3 regions of the Streptomyces sp. NPDC046557 genome follow, and region 2 is predicted to be linked to each of the others. Evidence: predicted binding sites of a transcription regulator. Region 2 holds the regulator's gene; each other region holds the start of a gene.

Region 1 (5,090 bases), on a different contig from region 2:
TGATCCGACACATCACCATCGATTGCTCCGACGCCTACCGTCTGGCGCAGTTCTGGGCCGCCGTGCTGGACGGCTCGCCGGCCCCCGATGACTTTCCCGGTGACCCCGAGGCAACGGTCGTGGCGTCCGGTGCGCACCTGCTCTTCGTGACGGTGGCCGATGCCAAGACGGTGAAGAACCGGGTGCACCTGGACCTACAGCCGCAGGACCGGTCGCGCGACGAAGAGGTGGAGCGCGTCCTCGCGCTGGGCGCGACGCTGGTGGACGACCACCGCAAGCCCGACGGCACCGGCTGGGTGACTCTGGCCGACCCCGAAGGCAACGAGTTCTGCGTGGAACGCAGCGCCGCTGAGCGCGCCCTGACAGCCGCCTAGGCGATATCAGCCAAGGACGGGGGTCGGACCCCGCCCCCGCAGCCCCCGGCACCCGCCCGCCCCCGCCTCAACGCCCCGCCGGTCCCACCAGCGGTGTGATGGTGGTTTCCACCGGGCCCCGGGCGTCCGCCTCGCGTTGGCGTTCCGCGCTGTCGCTGATGCGGAGCAGCAGGGCGATCATGATCCAGTTCGCGAGGAGGGACGAGCCGCCCTTGGCCAGGAAGGGCAGGGCCTTGCCCGTCAGGGGGATCAGGCCCGTCACGCCGCCGGCGACCACGAACACCTGGAGCGCCAGCGCCGCCGCGAGGCCCACCGCCAGGAGCTTGCCGAACGGGTCCCGCGCGGCCAGCGCCATCCGCAGCCCCCGCTGGACGAGGAGCGCGTAGAGCAGCAGAACGGCCATCACGCCCGCCAGGCCGAGTTCCTCGCCCACGGTCGTCAGGATGAAGTCGCTGCGCCCCGCGAACTTGATCAGCTCCGGGTGGCCCATGCCGAGTCCGGTACCGGTGATCCCGCCCGTGCCGAAGCTGAACAGCGCCTGCGCGGACTGGTCGGAGGTGACGCCCGGCGGCCGGTCCTTCCAGTAGTAGGACAGCGGATTGAGCCAGGCGGCCACGCGCGCCTTCACGTGCGGCTCCGTCGAGCCCACCACGAACGCGCCGCCCGCCGCCATGACGAGGCCGCAGACGATCCAACTGGTGCGTTCCGTGGCCACGTACAGCATCACCACGAACACGCCGAAGAAGATGAGCGACGTCCCCAGGTCGCGTTCGAAGACCAGCACCAGAAGCGACAGGATCCAGACGGTGACGATCGGCCCGAGCTGGCGCATCGGCGGCAGTCGCAAGCCGAGGAACTTGCGGCCCGTCAGGGCCAGCGAGTCCCGGTGGACGACCAGGTAGCCCGCGAAGAAGATCGCGATCATGATCTTCACGAACTCGCCGGGCTGGAGCGAGAACCCGAACAGGATGATCCAGCGCTTCGCGCCGTAGGTGTCCGCGCCGAAGAAGGCCGGGGCGATGAGCAGCACCAGTGCGACGGCCATCGTGATGTAGATGAACCGCTGCAGCAGTCTGTGGTCGCGCAGCAGCGCCACCACGAGCAGACAGGCGGCGACCCCGACCACGGTCCACATCAACTGGCCGGGCGCGTTGGCGTCCGATCCGTAGCGCTCGATGTACCCCTGGTCGAGGCGGTGGATGAGGACAAGCCCGAGCCCGGTCAGCAGCATGGCGAGGGGGAAGATCAGCGGGTCCGCGTACGGCGCGAACCGGCGGATGCCCAGGTGCCCCACCAGCGCGAGCAGCGACAGGCTGATCGTGAAGCCGGTGAGCTGCGGCGGCAGCACGCCGTTCATCGCCAGACCGGCCTGGGCGTGGCCGAAAACGGCGATGCAGATGACGAGAACCAGCAGCAATGCCTCGGTCCGCCGGCGTGCGCCGGTGACCGTCAGCGGCCTCAGTCCCCGCACGGGGTGCCTTCGCCGTCGGTATTAGGGCGTTTTATCTTCATATCCACTACGACGAGGAACCCCCGGTGATGGTTCCTGGGGGCCCGGCGGGGCCTTCCGGAAGGGGGTGATCCGCAATCTGTCGGGTGGCGTGTTGGCACTCCGCTTGACCGAGTGCTAATCGCCGGAATAGTCTCGCACCTGGCACTCGCCCCTGGTGAGTGCCAACACAGCGACAGGCAGGTCCGGCACCCGCGACGACGGATCGACCTGGTCGCCACCTCAGACAGTTAACCCCGGATCTCCGAAGGGGGAGGTCGGATCGTGACGACCGCCAGCTCCAAGGTTGCCATCAAGCCGCTTGAGGACCGCATTGTGGTCCAGCCGCTCGACGCCGAACAGACCACGGCCTCCGGCCTGGTCATCCCGGACACCGCGAAGGAGAAGCCCCAGGAGGGCGTCGTCCTTGCGGTCGGTCCGGGTCGCTTCGAGGACGGCCAGCGTCTCCCGCTGGACGTCAGCGTCGGCGACATCGTGCTGTACAGCAAGTACGGCGGCACCGAAGTGAAGTACAGCGGCGAGGAATACCTCGTCCTCTCGGCCCGCGACGTGCTCGCGATCGTCGAGAAGTAAGTCACTTCTCCAGTTTTGCTTTGAGCTGCGCCCCTGGTCACCCTGCTGATGCCGGGGGGCGAGGGGCGTAGTTCGTTCTAGGCGGTGGCGGTCGCGGTGAGCGGCCGAGGATCGCAACGAGAGGACTGAACCGCTCCCATGCCGAAGATTCTGAAGTTCGATGAGGACGCCCGTCGCGCCCTCGAGCGCGGTGTGAACAAGCTTGCCGACACGGTGAAGGTGACGATCGGCCCCAAGGGCCGCAACGTCGTCATCGACAAGAAGTTCGGCGCCCCCACCATCACCAACGACGGTGTCACCATCGCTCGCGAGGTCGAGCTGGACGACCCGTACGAGAACCTGGGCGCCCAGCTCGTCAAGGAGGTGGCGACCAAGACCAACGACATCGCGGGTGACGGCACCACCACCGCCACCGTGCTGGCCCAGGCGCTGGTCCGCGAGGGTCTGCGCAACGTCGCCGCCGGCGCCTCCCCGGCCGCCCTCAAGAAGGGCATCGACGCCGCCGTCAAGGCCGTGTCGCAGGAGCTCCTCGCGACCGCCCGTCCGATCGAGGACAAGTCCGACATCGCCGCCGTGGCCGCGCTCTCCGCGCAGGACCAGCAGGTCGGCGAGCTCATCGCCGAGGCGATGGACAAGGTCGGCAAGGACGGTGTCATCACCGTCGAGGAGTCCAACACCTTCGGCCTGGAGCTGGAGTTCACCGAGGGCATGGCCTTCGACAAGGGCTACCTCTCGCCGTACATGGTCTCCGACCAGGAGCGTATGGAGGCCGTCCTCGACGACCCGTACATCCTGATCAACCAGGGCAAGATCTCCTCCATCCAGGACATGCTGCCGCTGCTGGAGAAGGTCATCCAGGCCGGCGCCTCCAAGCCGCTGCTGATCATCGCCGAGGACGTCGAGGGCGAGGCCCTGTCGACCCTGGTCGTCAACAAGATCCGCGGCACCTTCAACGCCGTCGCCGTCAAGGCCCCCGGCTTCGGTGACCGCCGCAAGGCGATGCTCCAGGACATGGCCACCCTCACCGGTGCCACCGTCATCGCCGAGGAGGTCGGCCTCAAGCTCGACCAGGCCGGTCTCGACGTCCTGGGTTCCGCGCGCCGCGTGACCATCACCAAGGACGACACCACCATCGTCGACGGTGGTGGCAGCTCCGAGGAGGTCCTCGGCCGCGTCAACCAGATCAAGGCCGAGATCGAGTCCACGGACTCCGACTGGGACCGCGAGAAGCTGCAGGAGCGCCTGGCGAAGCTCGCCGGTGGCGTCTGCGTCATCAAGGTCGGCGCCGCCACCGAGGTGGAGCTCAAGGAGAAGAAGCACCGCCTCGAGGACGCCATCTCGGCGACCCGTGCCGCGGTCGAGGAGGGCATCGTCTCCGGCGGTGGCTCCGCGCTCGTCCACGCCGTGAAGGTGCTGGAGGGCAACCTCGGCCTCACCGGCGACGAGGCCACCGGTGTCTCCGTCGTCCGCCGCGCGGCCGTCGAGCCGCTGCGCTGGATCGCCGAGAACGCGGGCCTGGAGGGCTACGTCATCACGGCGAAGGTCGCCGAGCTCGACAAGGGCCAGGGCTTCAACGCCGCGACCGGCGAGTACGGCGACCTGGTCAAGGCCGGCGTCATCGACCCGGTCAAGGTCACCCGCTCCGCGCTGGAGAACGCCGCTTCCATCGCCTCCCTGCTGCTCACGACCGAGACCCTGGTCGTCGAGAAGCCGGCCGAGGAAGAGGCCGACGCCGGTCACGGTCACGGTCACGGCCACAGCCACTGACCTCGTCAGAGCCGGGCTGAGCTGAGGAAAGCCCCGGTCCCGCCGCTGCGAAGCGGTGGTGACCGGGGCTTTCCCGTGCCGTGGGGCGGGCCGTCACATGCCCATGTCCTGGGCCGCGCCGCCGGAGGCCGTGCCCATGTCGGACGCCGTGCCCGTGCCCGTGCCCGTGCCCGTTCCCGTGCCTGCGCCCATGTCCATGCCCATGCCCATGCCCATCTGCCTCATCAGGCCCGGGGCGTCGTAGTACCACCAGCCCTCCGCGATCTGGCCGTTCTCGATCCGGAAGGTGGTGCAGCCCGACATGCCGACCTCCTTGCCCGTCGGGGCCATTCCCATGAAGTCGCCCTTCTGCCGGCCGGTCCAGTTCCACAGGGTGGTGACGCAGTCGCCTTCGGCGATCTGGCGGTGCAGGTCGAAGGTGAAGTCGAAGGCGTCGCGCCACATGGTCATGCTCCGGCGCAGCCCCTCGCGTCCGTCGCCGGTGCCCGGCTGCTGCATCATGTCGTGTTCCATGTAGTCGGCCGCGACGCATTCCTCCATGACGTCGAAGTTGCCCTTCTCCGCCAGCTCCTCGAAGATCCGGTTCACGAGCAGCTTGTTGAGGTACTCGTCGCGGACGACGTCCAGGTTCATGAACCTCGGCATGCCCTCGCAGAGGGCCACCATCTCCTGGAACATCCGGTCCGTCTCCGGAAGCTGAGAGTTCCTCATCGCCTCCTCGTACGACGGGAATTCGACGAGATCGACGTAGTGCGTCTTCGCGTCGCGGTCCCGGCCGATCATGGTGTGGGTGACCGTCCGTCGGCCGCTCGCCTGCTCCGCCCAGCGGTCGATGAGCGCGTTCATTTCCTCGAACCGCGTGGTTT
Region 2 (5,090 bases):
CGGGACCTGGTCGACTGAGGTCGGTCGGCGCGTACGTCTACGGCGCGGCCCCGGCTGCGCCGGGCTTTCGGGGCGCCGCCCGGGACCCCGAGCCGCAATCGCCGGCGGGGCTGGATGCGCCGCCCCCGCCGGTCAGGCCGGGGTCGTGACGTGGTCGATGAGGTGTTCCACGGCGCCGAGGAGGGTGGGGTCGAGGTCCTTGTAGGACGTCACGCGGGACAGGATGTGCTGCCAGGCCGCGCCCGTGTTCGAGGGCCATCCCAGTGCGTGACAGATGCCCGTCTTCCAGTCCTGGCCACGGGGAATCACCGGCCAGGCCGGGATGCCCAGGGCGGACGGTTTCACCGCCTGCCAGACGTCCACGTACGGGTGGCCCACCACCAGGACGTGCGGGGACGTCACCGAGGCCGCGATGCGGGACTCCTTCGAGCCCGGCACCAGGTGGTCGACCAGCACGCCCAGGCGGGCGTCCGGCGCGGGGGCGAAGTCCGCCACGATCGCGGGGAGGTCGTCGATCCCCTCCAGGTACTCCACGACCACGCCCTCGATCCGCAGGTCGTCGCCCCAGACCCGCTCCACCAGCTCCGCGTCGTGGCGGCCCTCGACGTAGATCCGCCCCGCCCGCGCCACCCGCGCCCGCGCCCCGGGGACCGCCACCGAGCCCGACGCCGTATGGGCGGGTGTCGCCGCCGCCGTGCGGGCCGGGCGGGTCAGGGTGACCACCGCGCCGTCCAGGAGGAACCCGCGGGGCTCCAGCGGGAAGGCACGGCGCTTGCCGAAGCGGTCCTCCAGGATCACTGTGCCCGCCTCGCAGGCCACCACCGCGCCGCAGAAGTCGGTGGCCGCCACCTCGACCACCAGCCCGGGGTCGGCCGGAACCTCCGGCACGGCCTTGGCGCGCTTCCACTGCGGGGTCAGATCGGGGGAGTACTCACGCATCCGGCCGACGGTACGAGAGAGCCCGCGCTCACGCGCCCGACACGCCGAACCGCCCAGCGAGTGTGGCGCGTTGCGCACGCACGAAGCCCGCGTCGACCACCGCTCCGTGACCCGGCACGTACAGCGCGTCGTCCCCGCCGAGCGCGAGCAGCCGGTCCAGCGCGGCCGGCCATCGCGCCGGGACCGCGTCCGGGCCCGCCTGGGGTTCGCCCGACTCCTCCACCAGGTCCCCGCAGAAGACGACCTCCCGCGGGCCCGGTACGAAGACGGCCAGATCGTGCCGCGTGTGCCCCGGCCCGACGTTCGCCAGCAGCACCTGCACCCCGCCCAGCTCCAGAGTCCACTCGCCCGACACCAGGTGCCCCGGCAGCGGCATCAGGTCCGCCGCCTCCTCGGCCTCCGCCTCCGCCAGTCCCTGTCGGACCGCGTCCTCCCGCAGGGCGTTCCGGTCCAGCGCGAGGTGCGCGTCCAGCCCGACCGCACCGTAGAACTCGGCCCCCGAGAAGGCGGAGCCTCCCAGTACATGATCGAAATGTCCGTGTGTGAATGCGATATGGGTCACGTGGCGACCGGTCAGTCGCTCCGCCTCCGCCCGGATGCCCGCGCCCTCGCGGACACAGGAGCCGGGGTCGATCAGGAGGACCGACTCGTCCCCCACCACCAGCCCCACCGTGCAGTCCCACACCGGCAGTCGGCGTCTCCCGGCCCGCCCGGTCAGCCGTTCCCAGCCCGCCTCTTCCCAACGCACGTCCATGCGGGGACGCTACCCTGGCGGGCCGCCCTTGCCTCCGGCGTACTACCCGGCCGTACACTGACCGGGGGATCTCTGGCACTCGGATGCGCAGAGTGCCAACGCGGCCCGCCCCGGGCCGGCCGGAAACGACCGCAGCGACGACCCACCGCACTGGAGGTGTGCACGAGTGCTCAGCGAACGCAGGCTCGAAGTATTGCGCGCCATCGTCCAGGACTACGTGGGGACGGAGGAGCCGGTCGGATCGAAGGCGCTCACCGAGCGCCACCGGCTCGGCGTCTCCCCGGCGACGGTCCGCAACGACATGGCCCTGCTGGAGGAGGAGGGGTACATCGCCCAGCCCCACACCAGCGCCGGGCGCATCCCCACCGACAAGGGCTACCGGCTCTTCGTGGACAAGCTGGCGGGAGTCAAGCCGCTGTCGACGCCCGAGCGCCGGGCCATCCAGAACTTCCTCGACGGCGCCGTCGACCTCGACGACGTCGTGGGGCGCACGGTGCGGTTGCTCGCGCAGCTCACCCGGCAGGTCGCCGTCGTCCAGTACCCGAGCCTGACCCGTTCCACCGTCCGGCACGTGGAGCTGCTGTCCCTGGCGCCCGCGCGGCTGATGCTCGTGCTGATCACGGACACCGGACGGGTCGAACAGCGGCTCGTCGACTGCCAGACCCCCTTCTCGGAGACCTCGCTCGCCGACCTGCGGGCGCGCCTCAACAGCCGGGTCGTCGGTCGTCGTTTCACCGACGTGCCGCCGCTCGTGCAGGACCTTCCCGAGTCCTTCGAGGCCGAGGACCGGGCGACGGTCACGGCCGTCCTCGCGACCCTGCGGGAAACGCTGGTGGAGGAGGCGGAGGAACGGCTGATGATCGGCGGTACCGCCAACCTCACGAGGTTCGGACATGATTTCCCCCTGACGATCAGGCCGGTGCTGGAAGCGCTGGAGGAGCAGGTCGTGCTCCTCAAGCTGCTGGGCGAGGCCAGTGAGTCGGGGATGGCCGTGAAGATCGGGCATGAGAACGCCTACGAGGGACTGAACTCCACGTCGGTCGTCTCGGTCGGTTACGGTTCGGGCGGCGAAGCAGTCGCCAAACTCGGCGTGGTCGGACCGACCCGCATGGACTACCCCGGAACGATGGGAGCGGTACGCGCAGTGGCACGTTACGTCGGACAGATCCTGGCGGAGTCGTAAGTGGCCACGGACTACTACGCCGTTCTCGGCGTGCGCCGCGACGCATCGCAGGACGAGATCAAGAAGGCATTCCGTCGGCTCGCGCGCGAACTCCACCCGGACGTGAATCCGGACCCGAAGACGCAGGAGCGCTTCAAGGAGATCAACGCGGCCTACGAGGTCCTCTCGGACCCGCAGAAGAAGCAGGTCTACGACCTCGGCGGCGACCCGCTGTCCTCCTCGGGCGGTGGCGGCGGCGCGGGCGGTTTCGGGGCGGGCGGCTTCGGCAACTTCTCCGACATCATGGACGCCTTCTTCGGTCAGGCGTCGCAGCGCGGACCGCGCTCGCGCACCCGCCGCGGCCAGGACGCCATGATCCGCCTCGACTTGGAGCTGGACGAGGCGGCCTTCGGGACGACCAAGGACATCCAGGTCGACACGGCCGTCGTCTGCACCACCTGCTCTGGTGAGGGCGCCGCCCCCGGCACCTCCGCGCAGACGTGTGACATGTGTCGCGGTCGCGGCGAGGTGTCGCAGGTCACCCGGTCGTTCCTGGGCCAGGTCATGACCTCGCGGCCCTGCCCGCAGTGCCAGGGCTTCGGCACCGTCGTCCCGACCCCGTGCCCCGAGTGCGCGGGCGACGGCCGCGTCCGCTCCCGCCGCAGCCTCACCGTCAAGATCCCGGCCGGGGTCGAGAACGGCACCCGGATCCAACTGGCGGGCGAGGGCGAGGTCGGCCCCGGCGGCGGCCCCGCCGGCGACCTGTACGTGGAGATCCACGAACTGGCGCACCCGACCTTCCAGCGACGCGGGGACGACCTGCACTGCACGGTCACCATCCCCATGACGGCGGCGGCCCTGGGCACCAAGTGCCCGCTGGAGACGCTGGACGGCCTGGAGGAGATCGACATCCGGCCCGGCACCGGATCCGGCCAGGCGATCCCGCTGCACGGCCGCGGCGTCACGCACCTGCGCGGTGGCGGCCGGGGCGACCTGATCGTCCACGTCGAGGTCACCACCCCCGGCAAGCTGGACGCCCAGCAGGAGGACCTCCTGCGCCAGCTGGCGAAGCTGCGCGGCGAGGAGCGGCCGACGGGCCAGTTCGCGCCGGGCCAGCAGGGTCTGTTCAGCCGCCTGAAGGACGCGTTCAACGGCCGCTGACCGGCCCGCCGCACCGCTGTGAGCCCGGCCCGGGGACTGCCCCGGACCGGGCTCGCGGCGTTCGTGGACGTGGGCCGGCCGTAGGCCCGCCCGGGGCTCGCGGCGGCGTCGGACCCGCGCCGGGAAGCGGACTATGCCAGGCGAATGCCGTGATTCGGCCCGGTGCGCGGGACGTGGCACGATGCAGGGCATGTCCACCGCGCCGAACGGTCTCTCCCCGTACCCGATCGTGCAGGCCCCCATGGCGGGCGGCGCCTCCTGCCCGCCGCTCGCCGCCGCTGTGTGCGAGGCGGGCGGACTCGGTTTCCTGGCCGGCGGCTACAAGACCGCCGACGGGATGTACCAGGAGATCAAGCAGCTCCGCGCGCTCACCCGGCGGCCCTTCGGCGTCAACCTGTTGATGCCGCAGACCGGCTACGTCGACCCGGCGGCCGTCGAGACGTACCGCGGCCAACTCGCCGGGGAGGCGACCTGGTACGAGGTGTCCCTCGCGCCTGACGACATCGTCGGCACCTGCGACGACGGCTACGACGCCAAACTCGCCATCCTCCTGGAAGACCCCGTCCCGGTGGTGTCCTTCACCTTCGGATGCCCCCCGGCCGCCGTCCTGACCAGGCTCCGCGAGGTCGGCACGTACACCGTCGTCACCGTGACCGCCGTCGAGGAGGCCCGTACCGCCCAGGCCGCGGGCGCCGACGCGGTCTGCGTCCAGGGCGTCGAAGCGGGCGGCCACCAGGGCACCCACCGCGACGACCCCGAGACCGACGGCACGGCGGGCGTCGGCCTGCTCGTGCTCGTCACGGCGGTACGGGAGGCGGTGGCCCTCCCGATCATCGCGGCGGGCGGGGTGATGCGCGGGGCGCAGATCGCGGCGCTGCTCGCCGCCGGCGCCTCGGCCGCCCAGCTCGGCACGGCCTTCCTGCCCTGCACCGAATCGGGCGCCGACCCCCAGCACAAGAGGGCGCTCACGAACCCCTTGTTCCCGCACACGGAACTCACCCGGGCCTTCTCCGGCAGGCCCGCCCGGGGCCTGGTCAACCGCTTCATGCGCGAGCACGGCCCGTACGCCCCGGC
Region 3 (5,090 bases), on a different contig from region 2:
GTGCGCCGGTGGTTCTACGCCCGCATGGGCACGGAAGCCCCCAGCTGACCGACGGCGCCGGCGGGGGCCGCCGTACCCTGGAGGAATGAGCGCCACCCCCTCCTCCGACCGCCGGGACCCCGCGGACCCGTCGGGTTCCCCGACCGGTCCCGGGGCCACCCCCGCACCGGACCCGGCGGCAAGGCCCGCGCCGAAGCCCAAGCCGAAGCTCGACTTCGGTGACCCGTTGGACCAGCAGTCCTCGGACGACACGGACCGCGGCTGGGGCGAGCGGGCCCCCGCCGGCGGGAGCGCCGCCGACCTGGCCCGTTTCCTCGACGAGAAGCCCCCGCACCACGTCTGACCGCGCGGGCTCAGATCGAGCCGTCGTGCCCCTGGCCGTAGCCCGGCGCCTGGCCGTGCCCCTGCGCCTGGACTTGCCGGCCGTGGCCACCGGCCGGACCGGAGCCGGTGCGCTGGGCGACCAGGTTGTCGCGGATCTCCTTGAGGACCTCCAGCTCGGTGATCTCCATGGTTTCCTGCACGCCTTCCCGCGCCTTGCGCCGGTCCTCCATCCGGGCCAGGTACTTGGCCATCGGCAGCACCATCAGGAAGTAGACCACCGCCGCGGTGATCAGGAAGGTCAGCGTGGCGTTCAGCACCGAACCCCACATGATGTTGACGCCGGTCGGCTCCCCCTTCGCGTCGACGCCACACGGTGCCTTCAGGCAGGACGAGTAGCCCTCCAGGCTCTGCGTGCCGACCGCGCCGACCACCGGACTGATGATCCCCTTCACCACGGAGTTCACGATGTTGGTGAACGCGGCGCCGATGACCACGGCCACCGCCAGGTCGACCACGTTGCCGCGCATCAGGAAGGCTTTGAAGCCCGCCAGGACGCTCTCGTTCTTCTTGCTCACGACTGAGCCTCATCTCGCATCTACGGAACACGGAGCCGACGGTTCCGAAAACTACGGCAGTCGGGCCCCCGCGTGTCCAATCGATGCCCGCCCCGTGGCGGCCCGACCGCACGCTTGTCCGATTCAGCACAACGTCACCGCCAGCCGCGCCACACTGCCCGCGCCCACGAGGGTCCGCGCGGTCTCCCGGGGCACGGACAGGACCACCAGGGCCCCGCCGTCGCCCGACGCCTTCTCCGGCTCCGGCACCCCGGCGACCCGAGCCCCGACCGCCACCACCCGGGGCGGCCCCGCCCGCTCCGCCGCCACCACATCCACGCGGTCACCCGGCCGCAGCAGCCGCACAGTGGCCCCGTCGGCGATGCGCACGGGCGCCGACACCATCCGCACCACCGCCGGCGGCGGTTTCGCCTCCGGCGGCCCGGCGCCCCGCGAGGCCCGCGCCTCCGTTCCGCCCACCGCCAGCGCGGCCGCCACCACGGCCAGCCCGGCCGCCCCGGCCCGCCGACGGCGACGCAGGGCGCGCCTGAGGCGGTCCCCGCCCCGCCCCACCCGCAGCGGCGGGAAGGGCGGCACGGGCCGCGCGGGCGCGGACGTGGAAGGGGAAGACAGGGACGAAGGGGCCGCGGAGAGGTACCCGGACATGCTGAACACCGCCTGGCTGTGAGTTCGGTGTCCGGACCCGGCGTCCGGACACCCCTCACGATCCGCCCCGGCGGCGTATCCCGCTCGTGCCTGTGGACGGTCCCCAGGTTGTGGAAAACCCCCTCACCCCCAGGGGTGAGGGCGCCTCGCTACGGCAGCTCGATGCCCAGGTCCCAGCCGTCGTGCGCGTGCGTGCACAGGCAGTCCCGGGACTCCGTCCCCGGAAGGGCCGCGACCGCGTCGAACAGGACCTCCCGCAGCCGCCCGACGTTCTCGCCGAACACCTTCAGCACCTCCGTGTGGGAGACGCCCTCGCCCGTCTCGGCGCCCGCGTCCAGGTCCGTGACCAGGGCCATCGAGGTGTAGCAGAGCCCGAGCTCCCGCGCGAGGACGGCCTCCGGGTGCCCCGTCATACCGACCACCGACCAGCCCATGGCCGCGTGGAAGAGCGACTCGGCGCGCGTCGAGAACCGGGGGCCCTCCACCACGACCATCGTGCCGCCGTCCACCGGCTCCCAACCCCTGCCGCGTGCCGCGCCCATCGCCGCCGCCCGGCCCACCGGGCAGTACGGGTCGGCGAACGTCGTGTGCACGACGTTGGGCACCGACCCGTCGGGCAGCGGCTCCCCGTCGAAGAAGGTCTGCACGCGGGACTTCGTACGGTCCACCAGCTGGTCCGGCACCAGCAGCGTGCCCGGACCGTACTCGGCCCGCAGGCCCCCCACCGCGCAGGGACCGAGCACTTGACGCACGCCGACCGAGCGGAGAGCCCACAGGTTGGCCCGGTAGTTGATCTTGTGTGGCGGCACCGTGTGGCTGCGTTCGTGCCGCGGCAGGAACGCCACTGACCGGCCGGCCAGCTCGCCCAGGTATAGGGAGTCGCTCGGGGGCCCGTAAGGGGTCTCCACCTGGATTTCGGAGACGTCCTCCAGGAAGGAGTAGAAGCCCGAGCCGCCGATGACACCGATCTCTGCGTTCGCCATACGGTCACATTAGCCGGGCACGCGTAAGGCCCCGCCGCCCAGGAGGGCGGCGGGGCCTACGGAAAGCGGACGGCGTCAGGCGGCCGAGCTGGAACTGCTGCTCGTGCTCGTGCTCGCGCTCGAAGTCGACGACGACGAGGAGGCCGGGGCAGCGGCCGGGGCGGCGGTGGACGACGCGGCGGGCTTCGTTGCCGGCGTGCTGCTCGACGACGCACCACGGCTGTCGTTCCGGTAGAAACCGGAGCCCTTGAAGACGATGCCGACCGCGGAGAACACCTTCTTCAGGCGTCCGTCGCAGTTCGGGCACACGGTCAGTGCGTCATCGGTGAACTTCTGCACGGCCTCAAGGCCCTCACCGCACTCGGTGCACTGGTACTGGTAGGTCGGCACGAATTTCCTCCTGGCACTCTCACTCAATGAGTGCTAACGACGGTCCATGGTGACGTATTCCGGCGGAACAGTCCACCGATCTCGGCCGCGCGGTGACCGATACCACCCTCAGACGGTGCTGAGGTCCCGCTGCTGCACCCGGTTCTCGTGGCTCTCGCGGGCCTCCCGGTTCTCCTGGGCGCCCGACGAGCCGACGATCCGGCTCGCCGCCTTCGGCGCGAGCTTGGCCCGCAGCGAGAGCAGCGTGACCAGCGCCAGCGCCGTGGCGGCGGCCGGCACGAGGAACCCGTACGCGGACCCATGCGCGTCCGTCAGACGGCCGGCCGCGATCACGGCGATGGCCTGCCCGAAGGCGACCGCGCCGGTCAGCCAGGTGAACGCCTCGGTGCGGGCGTTCGCCGGGATCAGCGACTCGATCATCGTGTAGCCGGTGATCAGGGCCGGGGCGATGCACAGGCCGACGAGCAGTCCGAGCCCGGCCAGCAGGACCATCGAGTCGGCGGTCCACAGCAGCGACGCGGTGGCGGTCAGCCCGATGTAGCCGAGCAGCAGCCGGCGGCGTGGACCGATCTTCCAGGCGACGGCGCCGCAGACGATGCCGGCGATCATGTTGCCCGCCGCGAAGACTCCGTACAGCAGGCCGTTCGCACCCGGGTTGCCCATCTCGTTGGAGAAGGCGGCCATCGAGACCTGCATGCCGCCGAAGACGGCGCCGATCCCGAGGAAGGCGACGATCAGGACGCGCAGACCGGGGAAGGACAGGGCCGCGGCGCGCTTGGTGCCGGTGGCGGTCTGCGCGTGCGCCTTGGGCTGGCCGGCGCGCTGGGCGGCGAACAGCAGGCCGCCGATCAGCGACAGGGCGGCCTCGGTGATGAGGCCGGCCGAGGGGTGCAGGCCGGTGCACAGCGCGGTCGCGAGGACCGGGCCGACGACGAAGGTGAACTCGTCGGTGACGGACTCGAACGCGGCGGCGGTCGCCAGCAGCGGCGAGCTTCCCCGCGAGCCCTCGGCCTGGGCGGCGTTCCCACCGAGCGTGGCGGCCCAGCGCGCCCGGACCATCGGGCCGACCTGCGGCACCGAGGCGCCGGCGGGGATCGCGGCGGCCGCGAGGGCCAGGACGGGCGCGCCGAGCAGGGCGAGCGCGGCCAGGGCGCTCACGGCGGTGGCGTGGACGAGGACGACCGGCAGCAGGACGGCGCTCTGGCCGTGCTTGTCGGTGAGGTTGCCCATCACGGGGGCGCACAGCGCCATGGAGATGCCGGTGACGGCGGCGACGATGCCGGCGTTGGCGTAGGAGCCGGTGGTGTGCTGGACGAGCAGCAGGATGCTGATGGTCAGCATTCCGAAGGGCAGGCGGGCGGCGAATCCCGGGAGCAGGAAGCCGAGGGCGCCGGGCGTGCGCAGGAGCTGCCCGTAGCCGGGGCGGGCGGACGTGTCGGTCGTGACCGCGGATGTCACGGCCTTGCCTTTCCGCTGCCTGGTAGAACTCCCCGTCTGCGGACGGTGCATCGCCTTGTGGGCGAGTCGCACCCGTACATGTGGGAGCCCCGAGAGCTGTCCTCTTGCGCAGAACCGAGTGATACCTGGGCGCCCACTGCGGGAGGGAGCCACGGCCGCTTTGCGGTCGCGCCAGCTCTGCGTCAGGCAGAGTTGGTTCGATGTGGTGTGCCTTAATCGTACAGGCAGACCGCCTTCGACGCCCTGTGATTCCGGCGACAAGGCATGTCTTTACCTGCGATTAACTGGAAGTTCGCATTCCATGTACCCCCAAAGCAGGGCAGAATCCCTCACCAAACCGCGAAATCACAGATTTAGAACGTCGCTCTAACGCTCCGTTCCAGTCGGTCCCGGCCCCTTCCGGCCGCCGTTCACGCCCCGTCGGGGCCCGTCCCCAGCCATCCGGCGAGCTTGCCGCCGCGAGCGACCGCCCGCAGCCGTGCCTCCGCCGCGTCCCGCACCTGGTCCGTGGCCACCACCAGCAGCTCGTCCCCCCGGCGCAGCACCGTGGAGGGCGCCGGTACGAAGCTCTTCGCGTCCCGGACCACCAACGTCACCGACGCCCCGGCCGGCAGCCGCAGCTCGCCGACCTCCACCCCGTGCATCCGCGAGGCCGACGGTATGGCGAACGACAGCAGGTGCCCGCGCAGCTTCTCCAACGGAGCGGACTCGATGC

Evidence for each region. The regulator HrcA, encoded in region 2, represses chaperone genes, less so after heat shock. The targets are predictions, from matches to a motif close to TTNGCACTCNGNNNNNCNGAGTGCNAA.
Region 1: groES (co-chaperone GroES) is a predicted target of HrcA. The motif match lies at 1,979-2,005, and genes of this name have one in related genera.
Region 3: ABZ934_RS16580 (FmdB family zinc ribbon protein) is a predicted target of HrcA. The motif match lies at 2,928-2,954, and genes of this name have one in related genera.

The regions. Positions count from the first base shown of each region.
Region 1 is NZ_JBEYZH010000005.1:135,552-140,641, reverse strand. Features, by position in the region: gene ABZ934_RS13865 (VOC family protein) at 1-374, shown strand, start outside; gene ABZ934_RS13860 (FtsW/RodA/SpoVE family cell cycle protein) at 442-1,845, opposite strand; gene groES (co-chaperone GroES) at 2,149-2,457, shown strand; gene groL (chaperonin GroEL) at 2,596-4,224, shown strand; gene ABZ934_RS13845 (ester cyclase) at 4,318-5,090, opposite strand, start outside.
Region 2 is NZ_JBEYZH010000003.1:237,673-242,762, reverse strand. Features, by position in the region: gene hemW (radical SAM family heme chaperone HemW) at 1-18, shown strand, start outside; gene ABZ934_RS09930 (DUF3097 domain-containing protein) at 133-939, opposite strand; gene ABZ934_RS09925 (MBL fold metallo-hydrolase) at 968-1,693, opposite strand; gene hrcA (heat-inducible transcriptional repressor HrcA) at 1,860-2,876, shown strand; gene dnaJ (molecular chaperone DnaJ) at 2,877-4,016, shown strand; gene ABZ934_RS09910 (nitronate monooxygenase) at 4,207-5,090, shown strand, end outside.
Region 3 is NZ_JBEYZH010000007.1:122,592-127,681, forward strand. Features, by position in the region: gene ABZ934_RS16560 (hypothetical protein) at 86-343, shown strand; gene mscL (large conductance mechanosensitive channel protein MscL) at 354-899, opposite strand; gene ABZ934_RS16570 (hypothetical protein) at 1,023-1,544, opposite strand; gene ABZ934_RS16575 (S-methyl-5'-thioadenosine phosphorylase) at 1,694-2,527, opposite strand; gene ABZ934_RS16580 (FmdB family zinc ribbon protein) at 2,603-2,917, opposite strand; gene ABZ934_RS16585 (MFS transporter) at 3,026-4,375, opposite strand; gene ABZ934_RS16590 (potassium/proton antiporter) at 4,786-5,090, opposite strand, start outside.